One region of the Bradyrhizobium sp. URHA0013 genome, then DNA from elsewhere that is predicted to be linked to it. Evidence: predicted binding sites of a transcription regulator. Region 1 holds the regulator's gene; each other region holds the start of a gene.
What was found. The regulator HrcA, encoded in region 1, represses chaperone genes, less so after heat shock. The targets are predictions, from matches to a motif close to GTTAGCACTCNCNNNNNGNGAGTGCTAAC.
Positions count from the first base shown of each region.

Region 2: a site for HrcA is predicted at 1,708-1,736, ahead of groES (co-chaperone GroES). Genes of this name have one in related genera too.
Region 3: a site for HrcA is predicted at 2,553-2,581, ahead of N551_RS0115790 (co-chaperone GroES). Genes of this name have one in related genera too.

Region 1 is NZ_JADK01000003.1:1,283,728-1,288,005, reverse strand. Features, by position in the region: gene rdgB (RdgB/HAM1 family non-canonical purine NTP pyrophosphatase) at 1-532, opposite strand, end outside; gene rph (ribonuclease PH) at 544-1,257, opposite strand; gene hrcA (heat-inducible transcriptional repressor HrcA) at 1,439-2,527, shown strand; gene grpE (nucleotide exchange factor GrpE) at 2,624-3,238, shown strand; gene pncA (bifunctional nicotinamidase/pyrazinamidase) at 3,314-4,036, opposite strand; gene N551_RS0106220 (hypothetical protein) at 4,181-4,278, opposite strand, start outside.
Region 2 is NZ_JADK01000003.1:302,426-306,703, forward strand. Features, by position in the region: gene N551_RS0101525 (protein phosphatase CheZ) at 1-758, shown strand, start outside; gene N551_RS0101530 (hypothetical protein) at 991-1,512, opposite strand; gene groES (co-chaperone GroES) at 1,826-2,122, shown strand; gene groL (chaperonin GroEL) at 2,267-3,898, shown strand; gene N551_RS0101545 (hypothetical protein) at 4,100-4,278, shown strand, end outside.
Region 3 is NZ_JADK01000009.1:191,046-195,323, forward strand. Features, by position in the region: gene lepB (signal peptidase I) at 1-241, shown strand, start outside; partial or broken gene N551_RS39680 (hypothetical protein) at 231-284, shown strand; gene groL (chaperonin GroEL) at 511-2,151, opposite strand; gene N551_RS0115790 (co-chaperone GroES) at 2,196-2,510, opposite strand; gene N551_RS0115795 (usg protein) at 2,887-3,174, shown strand; gene N551_RS0115800 (cupin domain-containing protein) at 3,277-3,816, shown strand; gene N551_RS0115805 (tetratricopeptide repeat protein) at 3,829-4,278, opposite strand, start outside.

The DNA of each region.
Region 1 (4,278 bases):
TCTCGCCGAAGGTGCGGCTGTGGCCGTCGGGCAAAAACATCGGGTCGTAGCCGAAGCCGGCGGTGCCGCGCGGCGGCCACACCAGCGTGCCGTCGACGCGCGCCTCGACCTCTTCGAGATGATCGTCGGGCCATGCGACGCAGAGCGCGGAAACGAAATGCGCCTTGCGCTTGGCGGGCGTGGTCGCGCCGCGCTCCTGCAACAGTCGTTCGATCTGCGCCATTGCCGCGGCAAAATCCTTGTTCGGCCCGGCCCAGCGCGCCGAGTAGATGCCGGGCGCGCCGTCGAGCGCGTCGACCACGATGCCGGAATCATCGGCGAAGGACGGCAGCTTGGTCGCCTGCGCTGCCGCGATCGCCTTGATCGCGGCGTTGCTGCGGAAATCGTTTCCGGTCTCTTCCGGCTCCGGAAGGCCTAATTCGCCGGCCGACACCGCCTCGATGCCGTAAGGCGCGAGCAGCTCCTTCATCTCGGCGAGCTTGCCGGGATTATGGGTCGCGATGACGAGCTTTCCGGTGATTCGGCGATGCATCGGCCTATTGACTACGCTACCGCCAGTTTCTGCAAGTCCACGAGACGCGCCACGCCCTTGCGCGCCAGCGCCATCAGCGCCAGGAACTCGGCTTCCGTGAACGGCTCGCGTTCCGCGGTGCCCTGGACTTCGATGATGCGGCCATCGCCCGTCATGACGAAATTGGCGTCGGTATCGGCTTCGGAGTCCTCGGCATAGTCGAGGTCGAGCACGGGCGTGCCCTTGTAGATGCCGCAGGAGATCGCGGCGACGTTGTCGCGCAACACATTGGCTTTGACCATGTTGCGCGCCTTCATCCAGGTGATGCAATCGGCGAGGGCGACCCAGGCGCCGGTGATCGAGGCCGTGCGGGTGCCGCCGTCGGCCTGGAGCACGTCGCAATCGACCGTGATCTGGCGCTCACCGAGCGCTTCGAGATTGATGATGGTGCGAAGCGAGCGGCCGATCAGGCGCTGAATTTCGACGGTGCGGCCGCTCTGCTTTCCTGCCGAGGCCTCGCGGCGGGTGCGTTCCGAGGTCGCGCGCGGCAGCATGCCGTATTCGGCGGTGACCCAGCCACGGCCCTGGCCCTTGAGCCACGGCGGCAGGCGGTCTTCCAGCGTGGCGGTGACCAGCACGTGGGTGTCGCCGAATTTCACCAGGCACGAGCCTTCCGCATATTTGACCACGCCGCGCTCCAGCGTCACGGGGCGCAATTCGTCGGGCGCACGGCGGCTTGGCCGCATGGGAAATCCTCCAAAACTCTCGGAAAAGGGCTGTTGGCGGTGCTTGTAGGGGGGGTGAGGGTGGGCGGCAAGGGGGAAGATCGAGGCCTTATTCACCCCCGATTTTCAATCCGCGAACGCCACGCTTGTCAGAAGCCCCAGGGATAGACAAATTAGCTGTATCTGAGAGGAGTTACGGTCTGTGGCCCATCACGATCCGATCCATCTGATCGCGCCGCGCGCGGGCCTCGCCCAGCTCAACGAGCGTTCCCGAGACATCTTTCGTCAAATCGTCGAAAGCTACCTCGCGACCGGGGAGCCGGTGGGCTCGCGCAATATTTCGCGCCTGATCGCCATGCCGCTGTCGCCCGCTTCCGTCCGCAACGTCATGGCCGACCTGGAACAGCTCGGCTTGATCTACGCCCCGCACACCTCCGCCGGCCGGCTGCCGACGGAACTCGGCCTGCGCTTCTTCGTCGATGCCCTGATGCAGGTCGGCGACCTCAATGACAGTGAACGGCAGGCGATCCAGAGCCAGTTGACCTCCGTGGGCCACGCGCAATCGGTGGAGGCTGCGCTCGAGGAGGCATTGACGCGGCTCTCCGGCCTGACCCGCGCTGCCGCGGTCGTGCTGACGCCGAAATCCAATGCGCGGCTGAAACATATCGAATTCGTCCGCTTGGAACCGGAAAAGGCATTGGTGATCCTGGTCGGCGAGGACGGGCAGGTCGAAAACCGCGTTTTGACGCTGCCGCCGGGAGTTCCATCCTCGGCGTTGACCGAAGCCGGCAACTTCCTCAATGCGCGGATCCGGGGCCGGACCCTGGCCGAGGCGCGGCTGGAACTCGAGACCGCGCTCGGAGAGGCGCGCACCGAGCTCGATCAGCTGACGCATAAGGTGATCTCGGCCGGGATTGCCAGCTGGTCGGGCGGCGAGAACGAGGATCGGCAGCTCATCGTCCGCGGCCACGCCAATCTGCTCGAGGATTTGCATGCGCTGGAGGATCTCGAGCGCGTTCGCCTGCTGTTCGACGATCTCGAGACCAAGCGCGGGGTCATCGACCTGCTCGGGCGGGCCGAGACTGCGGAAGGCGTGCGGATCTTCATCGGCAGTGAGAACAAGCTGTTCTCGCTGTCGGGCTCGTCCACCATCATCTCGCCCTATCGGGACGCTGCCGGCCATATCGTCGGCGTTTTGGGTGTGATCGGGCCGACGCGGCTGAATTATGCCCGCGTGATCCCGACCGTGGACTACGCTGCCCGCATCGTCAGCCGGCTCCTGGGGGGCTGACCGGCGTCTCCCCCGATCACGGGAGCTTGATTTTCGGCGCCCGAAGCACGATATGCGGGCCAGAAACCCCCTGAGACGAATGCGAAAAGAGAGCCGATGACCGATCGAGACCGGCAACCCGAAGACACGAGTGCTGCGGCCGGCGAGCCCGTGGTGTCAAAACCCTACATCATGCCCGACGATCCCGAGCCGGGCTCGGTCGAGCTTCTGCAGAAGGAAGTCGCCGAGGCGCGCGACCGCATGCTGCGGACGCTGGCCGAGATGGAGAATTTGCGCAAGCGCACTGCCAAGGAGGTCGCGGACTCCAAGCTCTACGGCGTCACGGGCTTTGCCCGCGACGTGCTCGACATCGCCGACAACCTCCAGCGCGCGCTCGATGCCGTTCCGGCCGAGGCCCGTGCGGCGGCCGATGCAGGCCTCGCCTCGCTGATCGAGGGCGTCGAGCTGACCGAGCGCTCGCTGCTCAGCGCGCTGGAAAAACACGGCGTGAAGAAGTTCGACCCCCTTGGCCAGAAGTTCGACCCGAACTTCCAGCAGGCGATGTTCGAGGTGCCCGATGCATCGGTGCCCGCGGGCACCGTCGTGCAGGTCATGCAGGCCGGCTACACCATCGGCGAGCGCGTGCTGCGTCCTGCCTTGGTCGGTGTCGCCAAGGGCGGCGCCAAGGCCGCGCCCGCCAACAGCAACGAGCCGAACGGCGCGGCGAACTGATCGATCCTCATGGTGAGGAGGCGCGCTAAGAAGCGCGCTCCTCGGGATGAGGGTCTTGCAGTTCGGTCGCGCCTCTTACGCGCTCGCCGCGATATCCGCGGACTGAATCCGCTTCACGCCGGCCTTGGCCATATCGGCCCAGGCTTTTGCGAGCGAACCCTGATTGTCGATGCCGCGGCAGGCGTCTTCCACCACATAGACCTCGAAGCCCGCCTTGCGCGCGTCGAGCGCGGTCCAGGCCACGCAGAAATCCGTCGCCAGCCCCGCGACGAAGACACGCTTGATCTTGCGCCCCTTCAGATAGCCGGCAAGGCCGGTCGAGGTCTTGCCATCGGCTTCGAGGAAGGCCGAATAGCTGTCGACGTCCTTGTGAAAACCCTTGCGGATGATGAGCTCGGCGTGCGGGATCGCAAGGTCTTTCGACAGCGCGGCGCCGTCGGTGCCCTGCACGCAATGGTCGGGCCACAGCACCTGCTTGCCGTAGGGAAGATCGACGGTCTCGAACGGCTTCTTGCCGGCGTGGACTGATGCGAAGGAAACATGGCCTTGCGTGTGCCAGTCTTGCGTCATCACCACGTTCGAAAACGCTTTCGAGATCTTGTTGATGACCGGCACCACCTGCTCGCCTTCCTTCACGGCAAGGCTGCCGCCGGGCAGGAAGCAATTCTGCACGTCGATCACGAGCAGCGCGGATGCATCGTCCGGCTTGATCGATGTGGCCGCAAGAATCGCGGTTGGCGCGAGCGCCACGAGCGCGCTCGTCCCGAGCGCCGCCAAGACTTGTCGCCGATCCAGCATCATTCGCCTCCCTCCAGGATGAACTCAACGGAAGGGGAGCCTAGTTCCGTTCGTATACGAACAGAAGCCCGAAAATGCAGCCGGCTTTGGCGAGTGGTTGGGCTGCTGACCGGATCCTTCGCCGGGACGACGATGAGTGTCGGGCTAGCCCTTCGGCTGGATGCCGTCGCGGACCGCGCGGAAGCGGGTGAAGGCGGCCGGCCATTGCTCGCGCGGGGCGCTGGCGATGATGCGCAGCGAGG
Region 2 (4,278 bases), 980 kb from region 1:
TTCGTGTCGAGGAGGCTATTGTCGGCGAGATGCCCAGCCCCGAAATGATTGAGGAGGCTGCGCCGATGCATAGCGAGATCATGGCCGAGTTGCGTGCGATCCGTGCACAGATGGCGAAGGGCACCGCGCCCTTGTCCGGCAGCGCCGCCATGGCGGCGATCGACGCCTCCACTGCCCACGAGCTCTCCGAAGCCCGTACCATGCTCGATACTTACCGGGCGCAGATCGAGCAGTGCGAGAAGCTGAAGGTCGAGCTCGACCTCATCCACGACGCCATCGACCGCACCAAGCGCGAGATCGCGACACTGCACGGCAAGAGCTTCGACGGCGGCGAAATGGCCAAGGTCAATGGCGAGCTCGGCGCGGTCGTCGGCGGCACCGAACAGGCGACCCAGCAGATCCTCGAAGCCGCCGAGTCGATCGACCAGGCGGCCAGCGCGATGGCCAAGGTGCAATCGGCCGATCAGCAGAAGCGGCTGGCCGACGATATCCAGGAACGCGTCATCTCGATTTTCGAAGCCTGCAACTTCCAGGACCTGACCGGCCAGCGCATCAGCAAGGTCATGAGCACGATGAAGTTCATCGAGCAGCACATCAATTCCATGATGGAGATCTGGGGCGGCGTCGACGCGATCAAGTCCCACGTCGTGCCGCAGGTCGACACCCGCAGCGATGACGACAAGCTTCTCAACGGCCCGAAGCTCGCAGGCGACGTCGGCCACGCCTCGCAGGACGACATCGACGCGCTGTTCGACTGAGCGGACGCGACACTCCGGAAAAACAAAACGCCGGCGCACGCCGGCGTTTTTTTCGTCATTGCGACACCGCGTTCTCTTCTCCCCTTGTGGGAGAAGGTGGCGCGAAGCGCCGGATGAGGGATTGGCTCCGCAAACTCAGGTGAGAATTATGATCGGGGAGAGAGACCCCTCACCCGTCTCGCCGCTTTGCGGCGAGCCACCCTCTCCCGCAAGGGGAGAGGGCAAAAGTAAATTACGCCCTCGGCGCGCAGCGGACGTAGACCATGTTGCCGTAGCGGGTGGCGGCGTCCTTGTCGATGAAGCGGGTGATGAGGACGCGGCCGTCGAAGGAGACGATCTCGCGGTCCTGCTCGCCGGGCGTCGGACCCGCCGGCCCGATATAGTTCTTGCCGCTGGGCGAACCCTTCAGCCGCAGCTCCTGCGGTGTTGCCTGGTCCGCCAGATGCATGATCACGCCGCCGGAGGAGCCGGCCGTGATCACATAAGGATTTTTGCATTGGGCCCGGGCGGCAGCCTCGGTGCGGGCGCGGTCCGCCGGGTTCTGGAACGAGGCGAGGCCCCAGCGCCCGACGATCTCGTCGGCGCGGATCGACGCGGGCATTTCCGGACCGGTGCCGGGCTCGGCCTCGGGGGGCGGTGAGGACGAAGAAAAGGACGGCAGGCTCATGCCGCCGCCGCAGGCGCCAAGCAGCAGCGCCAGGCAAGAAGCCGCCGCCAGATTGGCGACCGTGCGCGCGTGAGCTGAACTGATCATGGCATTCCCCCGGACAAAACCATGGCCGCACCCCTTACGCAGCCAAGCGCAAAACCGCTGCCGGAGCAATGACGTCCTTTAATACGCCGGCGCCCCGAACAAGTTTCCAACGTCACCATCCTATATCCGTCTCACCAATCGCTTAACCACCTTTGCTTGACAGGATCGCGGCCAAGCCATATTCCCGGGCGGACCATTAGCACTCTGAAAGATGGATTGCTAACGCGCGCCGATCGATCCTCGAGAAGGGTGGACGGAAGCGCCGCCCGCCCACTTTCACTCCTTCCGAAGCGAGCCTCCAAAGGGAAACGTCATGACTAAATCCAAATTTCGTCCGCTGCATGACCGTGTCGTGGTCAAACGTATCGACGCCGAGTCAAAGACCAAGGGCGGCATCATCATTCCGGACACGGCCAAGGAAAAGCCGTCCCAGGGCGAAGTCGTCGCCGTCGGCCCCGGTGGCCGCGACGAGGCCGGCAAGCTGATCCCGATCGACCTCAAGGTCGGCGACCGTGTGCTGTTTGGCAAGTGGTCGGGCACCGAGGTCAAGATCGACAACGATGAGCTCCTGATCATGAAGGAGTCGGACATCATGGGTGTGATGGCCTAAGGCCAGACGCCTGAACGGCCGCTGAATGCATGCCCGGGTCACTCGATCCGGGCATGCATCATTCCGCCGGGTTCGATCGCGGACCCCGGGAATGAGGCGACCCAATAAGCAAGACACATCACGAAACAAGAGGAATTGCAGACCATGGCTGCCAAAGACGTCAAGTTTTCCGGAGACGCGCGCGATCGCATGCTGCGCGGCGTCGACATTCTCGCCAACGCCGTCAAGGTGACGCTCGGCCCGAAGGGCCGCAACGTGCTCATCGAGAAGTCGTTCGGCGCGCCCCGCATCACCAAGGACGGCGTCACCGTCGCCAAGGAGATCGAGCTCGAGGACAAGTTCGAGAACATGGGCGCCCAGATGGTGCGTGAGGTCGCCTCCAAGACCAACGACCTCGCCGGCGACGGCACCACCACCGCGACCGTGCTGGCCCAGTCCATCGTGCGCGAAGGCGCCAAGTCGGTTGCCGCCGGCATGAACCCGATGGACCTCAAGCGCGGCATCGACATCGCGGTCGCCGCCGTCGTCAAGGACATCGAGAAGCGCGCCAAGCCGGTCGCCGCCTCCTCCGAGGTCGCCCAGGTCGGCACCATCTCGGCCAACGGCGATGCCGCCATCGGCAAGATGATCGCGCAGGCGATGCAGAAGGTCGGCAACGAGGGCGTCATCACCGTCGAGGAGAACAAGTCGCTCGACACCGAGGTGGACATCGTCGAGGGCATGAAGTTCGACCGCGGCTATCTGTCACCCTACTTCGTCACCAACCCCGAGAAGATGACCGCCGAGCTCGAGGATGCCTACATCCTCCTGCACGAGAAGAAGCTGTCCGGCCTGCAGGCCATGCTGCCGGTGCTGGAAGCCGTGGTGCAGTCTGGCAAGCCGCTCGTCATCATCGCCGAGGACGTCGAGGGCGAGGCTCTGGCTACCCTGGTCGTCAACCGCCTCCGTGGCGGCCTGAAGGTCGCCGCCGTCAAGGCGCCGGGCTTCGGCGACCGCCGCAAGGCCATGCTCGAGGACCTCGCGATCCTCACCGGTGGGCAACTGATCTCCGAAGACCTCGGCATGAAGCTCGAGAACGTCACGGTGAAGATGCTTGGGCGCGCGGGCAAGGTGGTGATCGACAAGGAGAACACCACGATCGTCAAGGGCGCCGGCAAGAAGCCGGAGATCGAGGCCCGCGTCGGCCAGATCAAGGCCCAGATCGAGGAAACCACCTCGGATTACGACCGTGAGAAGCTCCAGGAGCGCCTCGCCAAGCTCGCAGGCGGCGTCGCGGTGATCCGCGTCGGCGGTGCCACCGAGATCGAGGTCAAGGAGAAGAAGGACCGCGTCGAGGACGCGCTCAACGCCACCCGCGCCGCGGTGCAGGAGGGCATCGTTCCCGGCGGCGGCGTCGCGCTGCTCCGCGCCAAGAAGGCGGTTGGCCGTCTCACCAACGCCAATGCCGACGTCCAGGCCGGCATCAACATCGTGCTGAAGGCGCTGGAAGCCCCGATCCGCCAGATCTCCGAGAACGCGGGCGTGGAAGGCTCGATCGTCGTCGGCAAGATCCTGGAGAACAAGTCCGAGACCTTCGGCTTCGACGCCCAGACCGAGGAGTATGTCGACATGGTCGAGAAGGGCATCATCGACCCCGCCAAGGTGGTGCGCACCGCGCTCCAGGACGCCGCCTCGATCGCCGGCCTGCTGGTGACCACCGAGGCCATGGTCGCCGAGTCGCCGAAGAAGGACGCCGCGCCCGGCATGCCGGCCGGTGGCGGCATGGGCGGCTTCTAAGACCGATCCTTAGCCCACAGTGTTGCGAAGGCCGCCTCCGGGCGGCCTTCTTTTTTGGCAATCATGGCCCGTGCTTTCCAATTCAACCGGCGGCCAAAACCCACTACGGTGACGCCCGATTCGAATTGTTTGGGCCTGATCTCAACGGAAAACCACTTCACACTTTCCGGATCATGCCCCATTGCCCCGGGGATTTCGTCGATGCGCGCGCTTGTGTTTTGCTCCACGGCCGTTCTGGCGGCTCTGCTTGCAGGTTCGCCTGAGGTCGCATCCGCCCAGATGAAGCTGGCGCCGAAGGCCACGGCGCCCGGCGGCGTCGAGACGCGCTATTTCACCTCGATCGACGGGCTGATGGATGGCAATGCCGACGTGATCCTGAA
Region 3 (4,278 bases), on a different contig from region 1:
TCGCATCCAGATGCGGCAGGGCCAGCTCATCCTCAACGATCGCGCGGTGACACGCGTTGCCCTGAAGGCGGTGGTTGCCGGCTCCACTTGCGGCGCGGATGACGCTGCGAAGGCCAAGCGCTGGCGCGAGACGCTGCCGAACGGCGGCCTCCTACGTGACGCAGGACTGCGTCGACAACGGCTACTACGACAACACCGACGTCTACACCGTGCCGCCGGGCCATTTCTTCGTGCTCGGTGATAACAGAGACAACTCGAGCGACAGCCGCGTGATGTCGTCGATCGGATTCGTGCCGATGGATAATCTGGTAGGCAAGGTGACGAGGATATTCTGGTCGCTCGACCAGCACGGCGAGCCGCACATGGAGCGGCTGGGGAAGGTGTGGTGAGGCCGTCCCGTCATTTCGGGCCCGGCGCTGCGCGCCGCTCTGGAATGAGGAGCGGAGAAAACAAAAACCCCGGCATCGCTGCCGGGGTTTCGCATTTTGTCGTTTGCCGGAATGGCTGGACTTAGAAATCCATGCCGCCCATGCCGCCGCCCGGGGGCATCGCGGGACCGGAGCCGCCCTTCTTGGGCAGCTCGGCGACCATGGCTTCCGTGGTGATCAGGAGAGCCGCAACCGAAGCCGCGTTCTGGATCGCCGCGCGAACCACCTTGGTCGGGTCGATGATGCCCTTCTTGACGAGATCGCCGTATTCGCCGGTCTGCGAGTCGAAGCCGTAAGCGTACGACTTGTTCTCGAGGATCTTGCCGACGATCACGGAGCCGTCTTCACCGGCGTTGATCGCGATCTGCCGAGCCGGCGCGGAGAGCGCCTTGCGCACGATCTCGACGCCGGTCTTCTGGTCGTCGTTCTTGGTGCGCAGGCCCTTGAGCTGCTCGGAGGCACGGAGCAGGGCGACGCCGCCGCCCGGGACGATGCCTTCCTCGACCGCGGCGCGGGTCGCATGCATCGCGTCATCGACGCGATCCTTGCGCTCCTTCACCTCGACCTCGGTCGCGCCGCCGACGCGGATCACCGCGACGCCGCCCGCGAGCTTGGCAAGACGCTCCTGGAGCTTCTCACGGTCGTAGTCCGAGGTGGTTTCCTCGATCTGCGCCTTGATCTGGGACACGCGCGCCTCGATGTCGGCCTTCTTGCCGGCGCCATTGACGATCGTGGTGTTCTCCTTGTCGATCATCACCTTCTTGGCGCGACCGAGCATGGCGAGCGTGACGTTCTCCATCTTGATGCCGAGATCTTCAGAGATCGCCTGACCACCGGTCAGAACCGCGATGTCCTGGAGCATGGCCTTGCGGCGATCGCCGAAGCCCGGAGCCTTGACGGCCGCGACCTTCAGACCACCGCGCAGACGGTTCACGACAAGCGTGGCCAAAGCTTCGCCTTCGACGTCTTCGGCGACGATGACCAGCGGCTTGCCGGTCTGCACCACGGCTTCGAGCAGCGGCAGCAGTTCGTTCAGGTTGGAGAGCTTCTTCTCGTTGATCAGGATGTAGGCGTCGTCGAATTCAACGCGCATCTTGTCGGCGTTGGTGACGAAGTAGGGCGAGATGTAGCCACGGTCGAACTGCATGCCTTCGACGACGTCGAGTTCGGTCTCGAGCGACTTGGCTTCCTCGACCGTGATGACGCCCTCGTTGCCGACCTTCTTCATGGCGTCGGAGAGGAACTTGCCGATTTCGGCGTCGCCGTTGGCGGAGATGGTGCCGACCTGGGCGATTTCCTCGTTCGAGGTGACCTTCTTGGAGTTCTTGACGAGGTCGGCGACCACGGCTTCCACCGCCATGTCGATACCGCGCTTGAGGTCCATCGGGTTCATGCCGGCGGCAACCGACTTGGCGCCTTCGCGCACGATCGCCTGGGCCAGCACGGTGGCCGTGGTGGTGCCGTCGCCGGCCGCGTCAGCGGACTTGGAGGCGACTTCGCGCACCATTTGCGCGCCCATGTTCTCGAACTTGTCGTCGAGCTCGATCTCCTTGGCGACGGTGACGCCGTCCTTGGTGATGCGGGGAGCGCCGAACGACTTGTCGAGGACGACGTTGCGGCCCTTGGGGCCGAGAGTGACCTTCACCGCGTTGGCGAGGATGTCGACGCCGCGAAGCATCTTGTCGCGTGCATCGACGCCGAATTTGACTTCTTTAGCTGCCATCTGAATTTTTCCTTGAGAGGTTTAGCTGGGGGAGAGAGGGGCTCTTAGGCCGCCTTCTTCTTGGAAGCGGGGACGTCGAGGACGCCCATGATGTCGCTTTCCTTCATGATCAGCAGATCGACGTTGTCGATCTTGACCTCAGTGCCGGACCACTTGCCGAACAGCACGCGGTCGCCGACCTTCAGGTCGATCGGGATCAGCTTGCCTGCTTCGTCGCGGCCACCCGGGCCCACGGCGACGATCTCGCCCTGCGAGGGCTTTTCCTTGGCCGTGTCGGGAATGATGATGCCGCCAGCGGTCTTCTCTTCTGCGTCGATGCGCTTGACCACGACGCGGTCGTGAAGCGGACGGAATTTCATGCAGTTCTCCTAAGCTTTTGCACAAGTTGGGAATTTTGGGTTGTTAGCAGTCTACGCCCGCGAGTGCTAGCACAGGCACAGCTGAGATAAGGCAGGATTTTGGCGGGAGCAAGGGCTTGTAGCAGAAAAATAGCACTCGGAAGCGCCGCCTGCCAAAATCTCTTTCCATCGTTAATCGCGCTCCGCGCCCGTATTAGCACGGAGCCGCATCTGCTGCTAACGCATTGAATTTCAACAGCTTGTTAAACTTTTGGGCTTGAGATGGATTGTCAGTTTGCGTCACATTTCACTCATGTGAGCGCATCTCCACCGGGTGGCTCGTAGGGCGTACCGGAAAGCCACCCCTTGAATATGCGCTCCTGCAAAGGAGGTTGGCATGGTCTCGCGAGTTGGGGTTGTTTCCGACGACTTCCGGAAACAGGTGCTGGGTTACGGGCTGACGACAGCCGAAATTCTCTACCGGATGCCGGATCATCGCTCGTTGCTCCAGACCTATGTCTGGCAGAACTACGACATGTTTCCGAAATTTCCGGCGCTGACGGATTTCCTGGCGTTCTGGCAGAAGAAGCTCGACGGTCCGCTGTTCTCGGTCACGGTCGCGCATTCCAAGCTGATCAAGCCGGCCGAGCTGCGCGCGGTCGACGGCGTATTCCGGCTGCATTGAAGGCGAGCGTGGTGCTGTAGGGTGGGTTACGCTGACGCTAACCCATCCTACGATTTCGCATTCCGTGCTAACCTCTCCCCTATAACAACAGGGGAGACCGCCATGGCCAAGAAAGCAAAATCGCGTAGCGCATCGCAGGCGGCGGTGAAGAAGCGAAGCGGGGCCAAACCCGCCGCACGATCGACGGCCCGCAAGGCGGTGAAGGCGAAAGCTCGCGCGACTCCGGCCAAGTCATCCGTCAAGAAACCGGCGCGGCCCAAGCAGCGCATCGCGATCAGCCATCATCGCGAGGAAGACTTCAAGGCCGACGGTTTGCGCACCTACGCGAAGTATCGCGATCTCGGCATCGCCGCTGCGAGCCACGGGCTGGCGCAAGCGCACGTGATCCGGCTGCAAGGCCCCTGCAATCCGGACGAGGTGTCGAAGCTGCACTTCCATGACGTCGAATTCCAGATGGTGTACGTGCTCAAGGGCTGGGTAAAGACCTATATAGACGGAGAGGGCGAGACGCTGATGAAAGAAGGCAGCGCCTGGACCCAGCCGCCGAAGATCAAGCACATGATCCTGGACTATTCGGACGACGTCGAACTGCTGGAGGTGATCCTGCCGGCCGAGTTCAGGACGGTGGAGTTGAAGGCGTAGGTGAAGCGGAGATCAGCCGCCGTCGTTGCAATAGCGTTTCCACATCGCGCGATAGGCGTCGTCCACCGCTTGCGCGTATGAGACGGGGTTGCCGGCGGCGGCAGCCCTGATCTGTCCGGGCAGTTCGCGGCGCAACTTATCGAGGTCGCCGATCTGTGCCCCACGGCTCGCTGCGATCTCGACATAGGCCTCATCGCTTTCCGCGACCCAGTCCGGCAGGCCCAACGCGGCGAGGATGGAGCCGGCAGCACGGCTCGGCAGACTGTGACCGAGCTTCGCCACTACCGGCACGCCCATCTGCAAGGCTTCCCACGTGCTGACGCCGCCATTCTGCGGGAATGGGTCGAGGCCAATATCGACGCGATTGAACGCTGCCAGATGTTCGTCTCGCGACGTGGCTCCGAGCAGATCGACGCGTTCGGCAGGCAACCGGCCAGCTGCAAACCGCGCCAGCAGATTGTC